DNA from 3 places in the Shewanella sp. MSW genome. Region 1 is predicted to be linked to each of the others. Evidence: riboswitches for the same ligand, from Rfam matches in the RefSeq annotation. Region 1 holds a riboswitch; each other region holds the start of a gene.
The links. A riboswitch is a leader RNA that binds a small molecule or an ion and turns the genes downstream of it on or off. The one in region 1 is predicted to bind lysine.
Positions count from the first base shown of each region.

Region 2: linked by a shared signal. The riboswitch ahead of lysC (lysine-sensitive aspartokinase 3) and the one ahead of AYI96_RS12780 (Na+/H+ antiporter NhaC family protein) in region 1 are both predicted to bind lysine.
Region 3: linked by a shared signal. The riboswitch ahead of AYI96_RS14590 (Na+/H+ antiporter NhaC family protein) and the one ahead of AYI96_RS12780 (Na+/H+ antiporter NhaC family protein) in region 1 are both predicted to bind lysine.

Region 1 covers NZ_LVDR01000010.1:156,675-162,372, forward strand. The annotation lists gene rlmM (23S rRNA (cytidine(2498)-2'-O)-methyltransferase RlmM) at 1-771, opposite strand, end outside; gene AYI96_RS12780 (Na+/H+ antiporter NhaC family protein) at 1,057-2,628, opposite strand; lysine riboswitch at 2,710-2,908, opposite strand; gene AYI96_RS12785 (electron transfer flavoprotein subunit alpha/FixB family protein) at 2,999-3,922, opposite strand; gene AYI96_RS12790 (electron transfer flavoprotein subunit beta/FixA family protein) at 3,923-4,672, opposite strand; gene AYI96_RS12795 (H-NS family nucleoid-associated regulatory protein) at 4,992-5,387, shown strand; gene AYI96_RS12800 (amidohydrolase family protein) at 5,647-5,698, shown strand, end outside.
Region 2 covers NZ_LVDR01000003.1:86,786-92,483, reverse strand. The annotation lists gene fusA (elongation factor G) at 1-1,009, shown strand, start outside; gene arcA (two-component system response regulator ArcA) at 1,347-2,063, opposite strand; gene AYI96_RS03610 (DUF3293 domain-containing protein) at 2,624-3,058, shown strand; lysine riboswitch at 3,141-3,318, shown strand; gene lysC (lysine-sensitive aspartokinase 3) at 3,455-4,822, shown strand; gene AYI96_RS03600 (succinylglutamate desuccinylase/aspartoacylase family protein) at 4,812-5,698, shown strand, end outside.
Region 3 covers NZ_LVDR01000013.1:82,643-88,340, reverse strand. The annotation lists gene AYI96_RS14605 (ribosome alternative rescue factor ArfA) at 133-357, shown strand; gene rimO (30S ribosomal protein S12 methylthiotransferase RimO) at 395-1,819, opposite strand; gene AYI96_RS14595 (oxidative stress defense protein) at 2,055-2,762, shown strand; lysine riboswitch at 2,969-3,140, shown strand; gene AYI96_RS14590 (Na+/H+ antiporter NhaC family protein) at 3,223-4,803, shown strand; gene AYI96_RS14585 (HlyD family secretion protein) at 4,888-5,698, opposite strand, start outside.

The DNA.
Region 1 (5,698 bases):
CTGGAAGTGAGTCACCTGGCCGGTTTCCATCAAACCTGCATCCATGGGGCCGTTGTCGACGGCCGATACAAACATGCCGCGGCGCACCAACTGATAGGTCCAGCCGCCGGGACAGGCGCCGAGATCCACGGCGTTGAGACCGCTGCGTAAACGTTCCTCCCGCTGCGGCTCGGGAATAAAGTGATTAAAGGCCTCATCCAGTTTCAAAGTCGAGCGGCTGGGCGCATCGGCGGGAAACTTGAGCCTGGGGATCCCCATAAAAAACGGTGACGAGTTATGGCTGTAGGAATAACCGGCAAACGCCTTGCCCGGTGCCACAAAGCACACATGGATTATCGGCCGCTTGGGATTTTCCTTGGTCAGCAGAGTACCACTCTGTTTCAGCGACTGACGCAGCGGCACGGTAAACTTGCGGCAGAAGGTCAGCAGCTCTTTGGCTTCGTTGGTATCCGGAGTTTCGACCCTGAGCTCACCGCCCTTGCTAACATCTTCAAGCGCGGCGGTAATTGGCCCTACCCTGTCTTCCGGAGGCAGGTCGCTGAGCAGATCGCCGCAGACAAACATCTGCCGGGCAAAGATCAATGAGTCCAGCGCCAGTTCCTGTGCCAGGGTGTCGGCTTCCCCTTCGGCAAAACATTGAAAGATCACATAGGCATCGTTGTTGTTGGCCTTGACGAAACCACCGACATTGAGCAGTGCCGCCCGATTTTGGATCTCGGCCGCGCACTCTTTTTCATAGCCGGCACGACAAAACAGAAACAGGTTGTTCATTGGTATTTCCAAACAGTGAATCTTACCGGAAAGCCTCCGGCAACTGGCGAAGGCGGCAAGTATATCAGAAGCCTTTTCCCATCGCAGGTTAGTTATTCCATTCCTTGTTGGACTTTAAACCAGCATTAATCTTGATCAGGTATTCAAATACGGCCGAACTTGATGCCGGCACACGACTCTTTACCAAAGCCAACTCCCAAGCTGAATCAAGTAAACGAAATGGCATTACAACAAAACACCCGCCATCAGGGCGGGTGCTGTTAACGCAAGCTATTGGGTGGCAGCTCAGACATTAGTATTCTTGGGTTGTTGCCATTTGAGCCACACCAATCCCAGCAGGAACAATACACAGCTACAGGCAAGCCCCAACCATACCGACTCGGTAAAACCGAGCACTATATAACCACCGAGGGAAATAAGCGCCACCAAGACCGCATAAGGCAGCTGAGTCAACACGTGATCGATATGATGACAGCCGGCACCTGTAGATGACAGAATCGTGGTGTCCGATATCGGCGAGCAGTGGTCGCCAAATACAGCACCAGCCAACACGGCCGCCAACATAGGCAACATCATACTGCTGTGGCTGCCCATAGCCATATCGGCAGCAATCGGCAACATGATCCCGAAAGTGCCCCAGCTGGTGCCGGTAGAAAAGGCGGTAAGCCCAGCCAAAATAAATAACACGGCCGGCAGCAAGGCAAAGGGAATATTGCCACTGGCGAGACTGGCCATAAACTTGCCGGTTTCCAATGAACCTATGATCCCGGCTATGGTCCAGGCAAACATCAGAATATAGATGGCCGGCAACATAGAACGGGCACCCGAGGTGAGCGCCTTGAGGATCATCTTGACTTCAATCTTCTGGATAAAGGCCAGCAGCAGCGTTACCACCAGTCCGATGGAAGCGCCAAAAAACAGTGACGAGCCCACATCGGTTTTCTCAAAGGCACCTATGATGCTGAAAGGCAGGCTTTCTGCCGCCAGGGCATCGGCGCCGCTGGAAACCATAAAGTAGAAAGTCGCTACCACCAAGACACCTATGGGCAGGAACAGGCCGTGCACCTGACCGGTTTCCGCCTCGGGCAGATCGGCATTGGCACCGGGAGGCAGTCCCTTGGACTCATCATAGAGATTGCCTTTGCGAGCATTAAGCTCGTGTTTGCGCATGGCGCCGATATCCAGCTCCATATAGGCCACGCATAGCAAGAGCGCCAGGGCAAACAGGGCATAGAAGTTCATCGGGATCATCTGCACGAAAGCGCTCAGATGTCCGGTCTCGGTAAAACCATGAGCCGTGAGAATACCGCCGATAAGGGCAATAATATAGGCACCCCAACTGGAAACCGGCGAGATAACGCACACAGGCGCTGCGGTTGAATCCAAAAGATACGCCAGTTTGGAGCGGGAGATATAATATCTGTCGGTCAGCGGTCTAGCGATACTGCCCACCACCAGGCTGTTGAAGTAGTCATCGATAAACACCACACAACCGAGAAACATGGTTAGCAGCTTAGCATCACGACGATTGCGGATATGCTGTCTGGCCCAGTTGGCAAAGGCTCTGGCAGAGCCACTAACAGTAATCAGTGCAGTGATCATTCCCAGCAGCACCAGGAAACCCAGAATATACAGGTTCCAGGCATTAAAAGCGCCATCGTCCCAAACCAGGGAAAGCACCCTTTGCCCCAGATAAACCCCGGTATCCAACACCGACCATTGATTGAGCAACAAGGCTCCGATCAGTATTCCCAGCCCTAGAGATAACAACACCCGCCGGGTGAAGATCGCCAATAAAATTGCCACAACCGGCGGCAACAAAGAGAGTGCCGAGTCGGCATAACTTAGTACTGTCATTGAGTCTTGTTCTTCGTTAAATACGAATGGAGGGCAACTGAACTGGTGGGAAAAGGCAAAAACATACCGAGTAGCACCTGTCCTTTCAGTAGCGCTCCATAGTAACGTCAATCTGTCATCCCGACAGAATATACTATGGCAGTGCTGCCCCTATTTGGTAACAGCCCCAGCGGTGGACTTTGATGAGTCGCAACCCCTTCGGCACCAAATCCTTTCGCGATACATAAACGGAATCACCCTGCTTACCGCTACTGATATTTAGTGCGCCTCTACTTCTCAGGACGCCTGATTTCAGGCGTGAGGCACATAAAAACATAGGCGGCTTTGAGGATGCTACCCCAAAGCCGCCTATCGTGACCTAGATCACAGATTAAATCAACTCGTTCAACTTGGGCACCACATCAAACAGATCAGCTTCCAGACCATAATCGGCAACCTGGAAAATAGGCGCTTCAGGATCTTTGTTGATAGCCACTATGACTTTTGAATCCTTCATCCCGGCCAGATGCTGAATCGCTCCGGAGATACCCACAGCAATATACAGCTCTGGCGCCACAATTTTACCTGTCTGACCGACCTGCAAATCATTGGGAACAAATCCGGCATCTACGGCGGCCCGTGATGCACCTACGGCGGCGCCAAGCTTATCGGCCAAGGTTTCCAGCATGGCAAAGTTTTCGCCACTGCCCATACCGCGACCACCGGAAACAATCACTCTGGCACTGCCAAGCTCCGGACGAGCCGACTCGGTCAAACTCTGAGAGACAAAGCTGCTCTTGGCGTCAAAGACGCTGTCGAGCTGATTGATTTCAGCTGAACCTGTCTCGGCAACGGCGTCGAAGGCGCTGGCGCGCACTGTGGCCACTTTCTTGTTATCCAGACTCTTAACGGTCGCCATGGCGTTACCGGCATAGACGGGACGGACAAAAGTATCGGCATCGATCACCTTGGTGATCTCAGAAAGTTGAGCCACATCCAGCAAAGCCGCCACTCTTGGCAGTATATCCTTACCCTGGCTTGAGGCTGCAGCCAGAATATGGCTGTAGTCGCCACTCAAAGACAAGATGAGCTCACCAATATTGTCGGCAAGATGAGCACCATAGGCAGGATTATCGGCCAACAGTACTTTACTGACACCTTCAAGCTTGGCGGCGGCATCGGCTGCGGCCTTGCAATCCTGACCGGCAACCAAGAGGTGAATATCTCCACCTATGGCTTTGGCCGCGGCGACGACTTTGGCTGTGTCCTGTTTCAGGCTGGCATTATCGTGTTCTGCTATTACTAATACGGCCATTTAGATCACCTTCGCTTCGTTTTTCAACTTGTCCACCAGCTCCTCAACGGAAGCCACCATCACACCCGCCTGACGGCTGGCCGGCGTTGCTACCTCCAACACCTGTACGTGCTGCTTGAGAGTCACTTCCAGATCCTCAATGCTCATGGTTTCCAGCGGCTTGCGCTTGGCCTTCATGATATTGGGCAAAGAAGCATAGCGAGGCTCGTTTAGACGCAGATCCGCTGTAACTACAGCCGGTAGAGGCATGGACAGAGTCTGTAAACCACCATCCACTTCACGGGTAACCAGCAAAGTTTCACCTTCCAGCTTCACTTCAGATGCAAAGGTTGCCTGAGGCATACCGGCGAGCGCCGCCAGCATCTGTCCGGTCTGATTGTTATCACCATCGATGGACTGCTTGCCGAGCAGAATTAGCTGCGCCTGCTCTTTGTCCTGCACTGCCTTGAGTAACTTGGCAATAGAAAGGGGCACCAGCTCTTCATCGGTTTCAATGTGAATGGCACGGTCGGCGCCCAGAGCCAATGCGGTACGCAGTTGCTCCTGTGCCGCCTTGGGACCTATGCTGACAACAACGACCTCAGAAGCACTGCCGGCTTCTTTTAGACGTACGGCTTCTTCTACCGCAATTTCACAAAATGGATTCAACGCCATTTTCAGGTTGGCTGTTTCAACGCCTGTATTGTCAGCCTTGACCCTGACCTTAACATTGGCATCGACCACACGTTTTACTGGCACCAATACTTTCATAGGGTTTCCTTCCTACACCTTGTATCTTATGTGGATTACGTACCGATGATACCAGATACATCAGTACAGGATGGCTCAACTTTACGTGCTGTTGACGTTAACGTCAACAGTAGTTTAAACGCTCGTTTGCCAATTCTGTCACACTTTATGGTCAGTTTTTTGAACACTTGGCAACTTTTATGGTCGTAGAATTGAAATAAATAAAGAAATTAATGTCAATTGACGTAAAAATATTTGATCCTGACACTTATAGTTTCTATTATTTATAGCGATATTCACCTTAACCCAATTTATAAATTAGCGTGGGACCTAAATACTTATGAGCGATTTTCTTGATATATTGACTCACGGCCGTCGTTTTAAAGCCGCAGTAAAAGAGTTAAGCGTTGCAGATCTGCGCGATCTGGCAGTCAAATTGGATAAGATCATTATTGATCGTGAAGAAGAAGCCAAGAAAGAAGAAAAGGCACAGGCTGAACGTCTGTCTAAAATTGAAGAGATCCGTAAGCAGATGGAAGCCGTTGGCCTATCTGTTGAAGATCTGGGTAATGTTGCTGCCGCCAAGGCTGCTCCCAAGAAGCGTGCTCCCCGCCCACCAAAATACAAAATCGTTGTAGATGGTCAAACTATTACTTGGACCGGCCAAGGCCGTATGCCAACTGTATTCAAGAACGAAGTAGATAAAGGTCGTTCAATGGATGATTTCCTGATTTAATCAGGTTTTCCTAGCTTAAGCCTCGACAGTGTCGGGGCTTTTTTATGTCTGATAGAAGTCTGGCATCTGTTAAAAAGCCTTACAATTACGCCTTGGCATTTACATTTAGGCTGAGTTAAGTTTACGACTGCCGACTTAAAGCGAGGCTTTCGTCCGCTTTTTTATCACTCTTAGGGGAAACGTACTGATTGATCGCAGCCTGTTCCTCTCTGATGACAATGACTCTCCCCAAGGAATTATGACAAGGTAGCCACAACAGATGAGAATTTCTTTCCCCGCCATAAACCTACTGTTGTTCAGTCTTGTGGCCT
Region 2 (5,698 bases), on a different contig from region 1:
TAAAGAGATCGACTCTGCTCAAGCCGGTGACATCATCGCCGTTGTAGGTATGAAGAACGTTCAGACTGGTCACACTCTGTGTGATCCTAAGCACGAATGTACTCTTGAGCCTATGATCTTCCCTGATCCAGTAATCTCTATCGCTGTAACTCCTAAGGACAAAGGCGCTTCTGAGAAGCTGGGTGTTGCTCTGGGTAAGATGGTTGCAGAAGATCCATCATTCCAGGTTGAAACCGACCAGGAAACCGGTGAAACCATCCTTAAGGGTATGGGTGAATTGCACCTGGACATCAAAGTAGACATCCTGAAGCGTACTCACGGTGTTGAACTGACTGTTGGTGCTCCACAGGTAGCTTACCGTGAAACCATCACTCAAGCCGTTGAAGACAGCTACACTCACAAGAAGCAGTCTGGTGGTTCTGGTCAGTTCGGTAAGATCGACTACCGCATCCGTCCAGGCGAAGCTGGTAGTGGCTTCAAGTTCACCTCCAGCGTTGTTGGTGGTAACGTACCTCGTGAATTCTGGCCAGCAGTTGAAAGCGGCTTCGAAGACATGATGAACGAAGGTCCTCTGGCTGGCTTCCCAGTACTGGACGTTGAAGTTGAACTGTTCGACGGTGGTTACCACGCAGTTGACTCCTCAGCGATCGCGTTTGAAATCGCTGCCAAGGGTGCATTCCGTCAGTCTATGCCTAAGGCCAAGCCTCAGTTGCTTGAGCCTGTGATGAAGGTTGACGTGTTTACTCCAGACGATCACGTTGGTGACGTTATCGGTGACCTGAACCGTCGTCGCGGTATGATCAAGGATCAGGAAGCTGGTCTGACTGGCGTACGTGTTAAGGCTGACGTGCCACTGGCAGAAATGTTCGGTTACATCGGTCACCTGCGTACCATGACTTCTGGTCGTGGTCAGTTCTCCATGGAGTTCTCTCACTATGCTCCATGTCCTGCCAACGTGGCTGAGACTGTTATCGCAGAAACCAAGGCTCGTAACGCAGCCAAGAAATAAGGATTAATTATCCTGATAAAAACCCGCCTTGATGGCGGGTTTTTTTATGGGCGAATATCCAGTGCCACTAAGCCAGCAGAATCAAGTTTGTACTCAGTTCGGCGGATGCCGCTGAATATCAATGGGCAATCGTATGGCAACTGTTTCCGAAACTGGTATATGTGGCAAAGGAGCTACCTAAGATAAAGGAGCTATCTAAGATAAAGGCGCTGGGATTGGCAGAGCATTACCGTGAGGAAATCACAGCAAATATCAGTAGAAGGGGGAGTGGTGATAGCAGATAAACAAAAGCCAGCTCGATAAGCTGGCTTTGTTCAGGGCCGATAACGCGTGTTTATCAGTCTTCCAGGTTACCGCAGAAACGGTAGCCTTCGCCGTGGATGGTGGCGATGATTTCCGGTGTATCAGGCACACTTTCGAAGTGCTTACGGATACGGCGGATAGTCACATCAACAGTACGGTCATGTGGCTTAAGCTCACGGCCGGTCATCTTCATCAGCAACTCGGCGCGGCTGAGGATCTTGCCTGGGTTTTCCACAAAGTGCAGCATGGCGCGGAATTCGCTACGCGGCAGCTTGTAAGACTCACCCTGAGGGCTGACCAGTGAACGGCTGTTGATCTCCAGGCTCCAACCATTGAAACGATAATGTTCCACGGCGGCCTTTTCTTCAATTTCAGCACCTGAGCTGTTGACACGAGTCAGCAGGTTGCGGGCACGAATAGTCAACTCACGAGGGTTGAACGGTTTGGTGATGTAATCATCGGCACCGATTTCCAGGCCCAAGATCTTGTCTACTTCGTTATCACGACCGGTAAGGAAGATGAGGCCGATATTGTTGATTTCGCGCAACTCCCGCGCCAACAGCAAACCATTCTTACCTGGCAGATTGATATCCATAACCACCAGGTTCACCTTGTTTTCCTGCAAGGCTTTGTGCATCTCTGCGCCATCATTGGCTTCGGTTACCACATAACCTTCTGCCTCGAAAATACTTCTCAGCGTGTTACGGGTAACGGCTTCATCTTCAACGATCAGAATGTGCGGGTTTTGCATGTTATTTACCTAATTAAATCAGTTTATCTAACCATGAGCGCGGGTGACGCTCCGCTATACTCTCTAAAACGCCAACATTCACAGGGTTCACGTAAGTGCTGTTCAAAACTGAAATGAAACGGCAACACACTTCATGATTAGCAAAAAGTATGCTCTCCACCTGGAGAGGCGCGAACTGTACTCTCTAGGATTCCCAGTGGCGGGATTTAGTTCCTGAAAGACATGGAAAATCCAGAAAATGCGATCTTAAAACCAGATTACATTTGGTACAGAGTCGTTATCATTAGAGACTTATGCTGTCGCGTAATGGCGCTAGCCTGGTCACACGCTTAACTCTAGGTCTCTGTCGATACAATCCATTGTACTAGGATTAGGCATTTGTTAACAAATGAAATGTTAACAAATTAATGTTTAACTATGATCTAAGTCACAAGTTTTTATGTTAGATATTGAAACTTAAGCGTTTTGTGTTTTGTCTTACTGTGAGCTTGCTCACGGGGCTAGGGGATTTCGTAAGCCTTTGCTAGAATAACTCCGGTTCATTAGAGACAGATACTACAATGGATGCTGCATTTGAAAGTCTCTGGCAGTACTACCAGAGCGCATGCTTTTTTTTGACTCAGTCGTTTTCTTCCGCTGTTCCTTTTGCCATTGTCACCGCCCATAACCCTCTGGGGCAAAAATTGACTTCCTGCCAGAACCGTCTTCTCGATCGGCAATTACAAGGTGATATTGATAAGCTCGGCATACCCTATCGGGCTATTATAGGTGCGGCTGAGGATCTCAGTCATATGGAAAAAAGTTGGGCCCTGTTTTTGGATAAGGCTGCGGCAATCGAACTGGCATTCAAGTACCGTCAGAATGCACTTTATTATGTGGATAAAGGCTTACTGACATTAGTGCCCTGCCATAAAGGCAAGCATGAAATAGAGCTTGGATTATTTGCAAGCCGAGCTCGTTTGGTCAATGAATTACCTGAACTTAGTGATAAATAAGTTGAGGATATTTCATCGGATGCAAATTAGCATTGACTTCATAAGGGCTTTATTGCTAATTTTTTCATCCCTTTCGCAAGAAAGGAACAGAAGAGGAGCGTTAACTAGGTAGTGAGTCAGAGGAAACCAATTTCCTATGACGGCTCATGAGGGAGATTAACGCCGAGGTCGGGATGCGTATTGGTAACGCTCTCCGGTCGGTTGGTCAGGCTGAATCCTGGCGGCTGTCACCTGGTTTTTGGTGGAGAGCTTCTGGTGACGATCGCTTTGTCCCTACTTTGGGGTGCGTTATCTCAGCACCAGGCTCTTCGAACGTTATCTGTTCGGAGCTTAACTCATGAAGTCTATTCTCGTTGTCGACCTTTCCCTGTCACCTGCCTGTGGGGGAATGCGCTGATGTCTCTTGTTGTTGCCAAGTTTGGCGGTACCTCAGTTGCCGATTATCAGGCGATGAATCGCTGTGCCGATATAGTGCTTGGAAATTCGGCTACTCGTCTGGTTGTGGTGAGTGCATCCAGTGGCGTAACCAATCTGTTGGTGGAGTTGTCTCAGGCAGACATGGGGGATGAGCGCCGTCTCAAATTATTGAAAGATATTGCCAGCATTCAATATGCGATTCTGGACAAACTTGGTAGACCTGCTGCTGTTGCCGCGGCGCTGGATGCCTTGCTCAGCCGTATGGCAACGCTCAGTGCCAAGCTGTTGCAGGGGCCGAGTAATGCTATGGTTGATGAGATCCTGTCCCTTGGTGAGCAATGCTCTTCAGCGCTGTTTGCCGCGGTATTGAGAGAACGCGGTGCCAAGGCCAGCGCCTTTGATGTGCGTCAGGTGATGCGTACCGATAGCCATTTCGGCAAGGCCGAACCACAAATCGCCGAACTGAAGCGACTGGCGACAGAGAAATTACAACCCTTGCTTGAGCAGCAACTGTTGGTGACCCAGGGGTTTATCGGTGCCGATGCCGAGGGGCGAACAACTACCCTTGGGCGTGGCGGCAGTGATTATTCCGCGGCTCTGTTGGCAGAAGCTTTGCAAGCCGATGCGGTTGAGATCTGGACCGATGTAGAAGGGATTTACACCACAGATCCCAGACTGGCTCCCAACGCCAGGCCTATCGCAGAAATCAGTTTTAATGAGGCGGCGGAGATGGCTACTTTTGGCGCCAAGGTGTTACACCCTGCCACCATCTTGCCGGCGGTGCGCCAACAGATCCAAGTGTTTGTCGGTTCCAGTCGGGCGCCGGAAAAAGGCGGCACCTGGATCCGCCATCAAGTGGAAGATGAGCCGGTATTCAGGGCCGTTGCCGTGAGACGAGATCAGACCCTGCTTAACTTGCATAGTTTGCAGATGTTGCATGCCCAGGGCTTTTTGGCTGAGACCTTTGCTGTGTTGGCGCGGCACAAGATCAGTGTCGATCTCATTACCACCTCAGAGGTGAATGTGTCGCTGACCCTGGACAAAACAGGCTCAGATTCAGCCGGTAAGGGGCTTCTGACGGAAGCTCTGCTGCAGGAGTTATCGCAAAACTGCCGGGTGCGGGTGGAAGACAAGCTGGCCCTGGTAGCGATCATTGGCAACAAGATAGCCACTACCGCAGGGATCTGTCGCCGGGTGTTTGAAGTGCTCGAACCCCATAACGTCCGAATGATCTGTCAGGGTGCCAGTCCACACAATCTCTGTGTCTTGGTGTCTGAAGCCGAAGCCGGTGATGTGGTGGCCGCTTTGCATCGTAACTTATTTGAAGGTGCTCAGGATGCAGCTTGAACACCTGCAGGTTGGGGAGCTGGCCGCAGGTCAGCCTCTGACCATCCCCATATATCGCTTCAAAGGCACCGGTCATTCGGCGCCCAGCGTCTATATTCAGGCCAATGTGCATGGCGCCGAGGTACAGGGCAATGCGGTGATCTTGCAATTGTTGCAGTACTTCAAGGCGCATCCGCCTCTGGGAGATGTCACTCTGGTGCCTTTGGCCAACCCCTTGGGGATCAACCAGAAAAGCGGTGAGTTTACCTTGGGCCGCTTCGATCCCATCACAGGTATTAACTGGAACCGAGCCTATCTTGAGCAGGTCGTCCATCTGGATGACTGGTATCCGCAGTATAGTGAGCTGCCGGAGCAAGCACTGTTTGATGCTTTTCGTCAGCTTCTCATTGCCAACTGTGAACAGGCATTGGCCAATCCCTGGGGAGTGACGACCGGCCAGAGATTGGCGCTCAATCTGCAGAAACTGGCACATGGCGCTGACATAGTGCTGGATCTGCACACCGGCCCCAAGTCCTGTAAACACCTTTATTGTCCCGAGTATGAGCTGTCAGCTGCCGACTACTTTCATATTCCCTACACCTTGGTGATGCCTAAAGGCTTTGGCGGTGCCATGGATGAAGCGGCCTTTAATCCCTGGTGGCAACTCAGCGATTATGCCAAGAGTAGGGGGCGAGATCTAAAAGTCGCAGTATCGGCCTTTACTTTGGAGCTTGGCAGTCAGGAGCGTATCGATCTTGCCGATGCCAGTCGGGATGCGGAAGGGATATTAAGTTATCTGAGTTATAGAGAGGTGATAGCCCAAAGCGTACTGCCGCAGGTGATGCCGCGTTTTGCTTGTTTGCTGAAAGACTATCGAAAGTTTCACGCACCTATGGC
Region 3 (5,698 bases), on a different contig from region 1:
AGCATAGGTAAAATACTCGTGATATTTTCCTGGAGTCGATACTTGGTTGTTTTAATAAAAGAGGATAATATTTGCGCGATTTTTGTCCGGTATGGCCGGGCAAGTCTCATCCAATTGAAATAAGGAGCCGATATGGCCAAACATATTAAGCAGACTGCACAGCTGGAGCATGAATCCGGTCGTGGACAGATCAAAGATAATGCCCTCAAGGCGGTGGTGACCAGTTCACTGTTTCGCTGTCGCAGCGAGAAGCCGAAGAAGGGCAAAGGATCATACAGTCGTAAAGGACGCAATCAAAAGGGGCAACAGGATGTTGCCCCTTTTGATTTTATGACTCTAATCTTTTCACCCTGCTGACACCTCAATAAAGATTTCTCCAAGGTGTTGGGAGAGTTTATTCCGGCATCTGCACCAGTTCGGCCCACAGATCGTGCTCATCAGAATGAGTGATCAGTGCGCGCACCATGTCCCCTGGGCTTAGTTCCACTTCACCGTTTAAGAATACCATGCCGTCGATTTCAGGCGCATCGGCATAGCAGCGGCCAATGGCGCCTTCCTCGTCCACATCATCGATAAGGACATCCAGCTCACGGCCTACCAGGCGCGCCAGCCGCTCGGCACTGATCTCGGCCTGCACCTGCATGAAACGCTCATAGCGGTCCTGCTTGACCTCTTCACTGATAAGCTCGGCCAAGGTATTGGCCACGGCGCCATCGACTTCCGAGTACTTGAAGCAGCCCACTCGGTCCAGCCTTGCTTCACGCAGGAAGTCCAGCAGGATTTCGAAATCTTCTTCGGTTTCACCGGGGAAGCCGACGATAAAGGTTGAGCGGATCACCAGATCCGGGCAGATTTCACGCCATTTCTTGATGGCGTCCAACTGGCGGTCGACCCGGCCGGGGCGCTTCATCATCTTGAGCACGCGAGGGCTGGCGTGCTGCAGTGGCAGATCCAGATAGGGCAGGATCAGTCCTTCGGCCATCAGCGGGATCAGCTCATCGACCCAAGGGTAAGGGTAGACATAGTGCAGGCGCACCCACACACCCATCTTGCCCAGGTGGCGGGCCAGGGTAGTGATATCCTGCTTCACCGGCATGCCGTTCCAGAAATCGGTGCGGCCGCCCTTGTCTTTGCCGTAGGCCGAGGTGTCCTGGCTGACGACCAGAATTTCCTGAACGCCACTTTCCACCAGGCGTTTGGCTTCATCCAGCACGCTGCCGACACTGCGGCTGTCCAGATCGCCCCTCAACGCCGGAATGATGCAGAAGGTACAGCGGTTGTCGCAGCCTTCGGAAATCTTCAGGTAGGCATAATGCTTGGGGGTCAGCTTAACGCCGGCTTGCGGGATCAGCGAGGTGAAGGGGTTGTGCTCCGGCTTGGGCACATATTTGTGCACATGGTTCAGCACGGCTTCATAGCTGTGGGGGCCGGTGATCTCCAGTACATCCGGATGCACTTCGCGGATCTGGTTTTCCTTGGCGCCCAGGCAGCCGGTGACTATCACCTTGCCGTTTTCTTCCAGCGCTTCACGCACGGCATCCAGCGACTCTTCCACCGCGGCATCGATAAAGCCACAGGTGTTGACTATTACCAGGTCGGCATTGTCATAGCTGTTGGTAACCTCATAGCCGTCGATGCGCAGTTGGGTGAGGATCCGCTCGGAATCCACCAGGTTTTTGGGGCAGCCCAGGCTGACAAAGCCGATGCGATTGCCGCTGGTTTGGGCCTCGGCAGGGCTGTTTTCCTGTGCCAGAGTCTTGGCCGGAGTGTCCAGAGTCGTGGTCTGCTTGGGATCAAAAATGTCGACTGATTTCTTCAAGAGCTGTTTTCCGCAATGCTAAAGCTGATGGAGCACGCTTGGGTGCCGGTAAAATTGGCGGCGATTATACCTCAGCCATAGAAAAGGTACAGTTGGGCTGGCTAATTTATGTTCTATGTTGCCATCTCGGTTGCCGCTTCAAAACGTCGTTGAAAAATTTTTTGATTTTTTTAACCCTTTTGTCAGCCGGCTGCGTTTCTATGGTCAACGAAAGCGAACTTTTTGGAGAACCAAGATGAAAAAATCTCTGCTGAATCTGGCGCTGATAGGCGCATTGTTACCCGCTACTCTGATGAGCCACTCAGTACTGGCTCAGGATAGACCTCTGCTGGAAACCACAGGCGTCAGCCAGATACAGGTTGAGCCCGATATGGCCGAAATCCATGTTGAAGTGTCATTAAGCGAATCTGATGCCAAGGCGGCCAAGGCCGCATCCGACCAGGCGGTGGCCGCTTTTATCGAGCGCCTGCTCAAGGCCGGGGTCGCCAAGGAGTCGATTGCCGCCGCCAATCTGAATCTGCAACCTGAGTATGTTTACCTCAAGGACAAGGCGCCCGAGCTCAAGGGCTATCGCGCCAGTCGCAGTGTGACAGTGTTGGTGAAACAGTTGGATCAGCTCAATCCCATACTGGACTCGGCGTTAATAGGCGGGATCAACAAGGTGAACCAGATCAACCTTAAGTCCAGTAAAGAAGCCGAGATGCGCAAGCAGGCGCGGCAGGCGGCCATTGAAGATGCCAAGCAAAAGGCCAGTGAACTGGCGGCCGGATTCGGCGAGAAACTCGATGGCGTCTGGTCGATTCGTTATTTCGACCAAGGCCCGGTGCGTCCTGTGATGTACAAGGCCGCCATGATGGCCGAAGGTGCTATCAACCAGAGCTATGAGTATGGCCAGGTAACCTTCTCCGACAGGGTCGAGGTCAGCTACAAGCTGCGTGACTGAGGTAAGCATTCGGGTGAGAGCCGTTGGCTCGCTGATGGAGCGAAGCAGTTTTTAACCGTGGCTCGTGAACAAGCGGTGCCGGTATTGCTAGGCCGTGACATGAGTCACTTCCTCTGGGCGTAATGCCCGCCTAGCGGGATATTTACCGCCAGAGGCGCAATCCGGCTTGCTATTGGAGCTGTGATAGTTAGAATGCCAGTCGAATACCTTTGAGTAGAGGCGCGCTGCCTAAAAGTAACCGGGAAGAGGGTGATGCCTTTGAGGCCCGGGGAAAGGAGTCGGCGCCGAAGTAGCCAGGCCATCAAACCTAGCTGCTGGTTCTGTATCTAACAGGTGCAGGACTGCCATAGTTATCCACTATGGAGCGCTACCTGAAGGAGCTGAGAAGTTTCTGCCCTCCTTGGTCTGAGTTTCTTCGATCCTATCGGTAGATCTCCACCTTTCTTGGTGTAAAGAGATCATGAATATCATGCATTTTGCGGACTCTCCCTGGTCCATAGTTCCTCCTCTGCTGGCGGTTGCGCTGGCGATCATCACCCGTAGAGTACTGCTCTCCCTTGGGGTAGGCATAGTCGCCGGCAGCCTGATGTTGCAGCAGTTTTCACCGCTGCAATCGCTGCGCTACCTGTTTGACAGTGTGCTGAAAATCTTCTGGGTCGATGGTGCTCCCAACAGCGATAACCTGAATATGTTGCTGTTTATGCTGCTGCTGGGTGGGCTTATCAGCTTGATGACCGCCTCGGGTGCGACCCGGGCCTTCGCCGAATGGGCCGCCAGGCGCTGCCAGAGCCGCAAGGGCGCCAAGTCGCTCACCGGCTTGATGGTGTTTGCCTTTTTTATTGACGACTTCTTCCACAGCCTGTCGGTGGGGCCCATTTGCCGCCCTGTGACCGACAGATTCCAGATCTCCCGCGCCAAGTTGGCCTATCTGCTGGACTCGACTGCGGCGCCCGTATGCGTATTGATGCCCATTTCTTCCTGGGGGGCCTATATCATCGCCCTGGTGGGCGGCATACTCGTGGCCCATGGGGTGACAGAGCAGAGCCCGATCGCCGCTTTTGTGCAGATGATCCCCATGAACCTCTATGCGGTATTTACCCTGATCATGGTGGTGGTGGTGATCGCTTTCCAACTGGATATTGGGCCGATGCGACAGCATGAGCAGCGGGCGCTCGAAGGTAAGCTCTGGGATGAATCCAAGGGCAGGCCCATAGGACTGGATATGGAAGCCCCGGCCGACAGCCGCGGCGGCATGCTGGATATGGTGTTGCCGATAGTGACACTGACGGCGGCGAGTATCTATTTCATGCTGGACTCAGGGGCTCAGGTATTGGCCGCCAATGGTCAGGCCTTCAGTGTGCTGGGCGCCTTTGAACATACCAATGTGGGCTCATCTTTGGTTTATGGCGCCCTTTGCAGCCTGGCGGTGTCCGGCTTGTTGGCCCTGCGTCTCGGCCTTGGGATATCCACTTGGCTGCGCGCCGCCCCCAGAGGCGTCATGGCCATGTTGCCGGCTATCAATATACTGCTGTTTGCCTGGACCATAGGCGCCGTGGTGCGTGACATGGAAACCGGCAAATATCTCGCTAGCCTGGCTAACGGCAACCTGCCCGCAGGGCTGCTGCCTGTGGTGGTGTTTGTGCTTTCCTGCGCCATGGCCTTTGCCACAGGCACCAGTTGGGGCACTTTCGGTATCATGTTGCCGCTCGCCGGTGATATGGCTGCCGCCAGCGATATTCAACTCCTGCTGCCCATGTTGTCGGCTGTGCTGGCCGGCGCTGTGTTTGGCGATCACAGTTCGCCCATCTCCAGTACCAGTATTCTGTCGGCCACCGGTGCCGGCTGTCACCATATAGACCACGTACTGACCCAGTTGCCTTATGCCCTGACAGTCGCCTTCGGGGCAGCGCTCGGTTATCTGGCCATGGGGCTGCTGCATTCCACCCTGGCCGGTTTCCTGGTGAGTGCCGCTTGGTTTGCACTCTTCTGCCTCTACCACGCCAGGCGTTTCCAGGCGGCTCCCGAGGCCGCCATCGGCTGAAGCTGAGATGGGATACCAAAACGCCCCGGGAGTTTTTCCGGGGCTTTTTACTCTTGCCAAAGGCTTGCGCGAAGATAAGGAGTCTCAGTGATCCAGATAGAGATAGTTCTGCCAGCTTTTCATCCTTATCAATACCTTACGCATGATTGATACATGCTCAAAGCTGTCGGAATAGATGGCGATCTCCACATTGGTACCCAGTGGCAAATGATACTGACTCAGGTCATCCAGCGGCTTGAGTTTCACCAGAGGTCGGCCGTTGAGGCGAATTTGTGACGAGCCATAGAGCTGCCCCTGCGCCTGCACCTGAGATTCACCTATGGCCGGCAGCACTTCGACCACTTCGGCTTGAAACACTTTGCCCGGCAGAGCGCGGAAGATCAGCTCGGCCTTGAAACCGGGTTTCAGCCGCAGCAGCGAGTTTTGCCTAAAGGCGCCGACAAAGAAGCGCTCCTCCTGATGGACAAAGGTCATCACAGGCCTGAAGGGCATGGGCACCACCATCATTCCCGGTCTCAGGGTCAACTGGGTTACATAACCGTCTGAGGGGGCATGCATGCTGGTTTCCTCCAGATTGAATCTGGCTTTTTCCAACATGGCGGCAATTTCGGCCACTTGGGTGTTTTGCCCCTGATACTCGGCTTCCAGTGCCAGCTTGGCGCGCCGGGCTTCGGCCTCGGCCGCCTCTACTGAGGCCTGGGCGCCGAGATAGTACTGACGACGGTTGTCGACATCGGCACGGGTGAAGGCGCCTTTTTCAAAACCGCTGCGGTAGCGCTCATATTCCAGTTGGGTTCTGTCCCGTTCGGCCTCGGCCTTGATGCGACTGGCCTCGGCGGCCTTATAGGCGGCGTCCAGCCCCAATACCGCCTGTTTAGCCTGCTCCAGGCTGGCC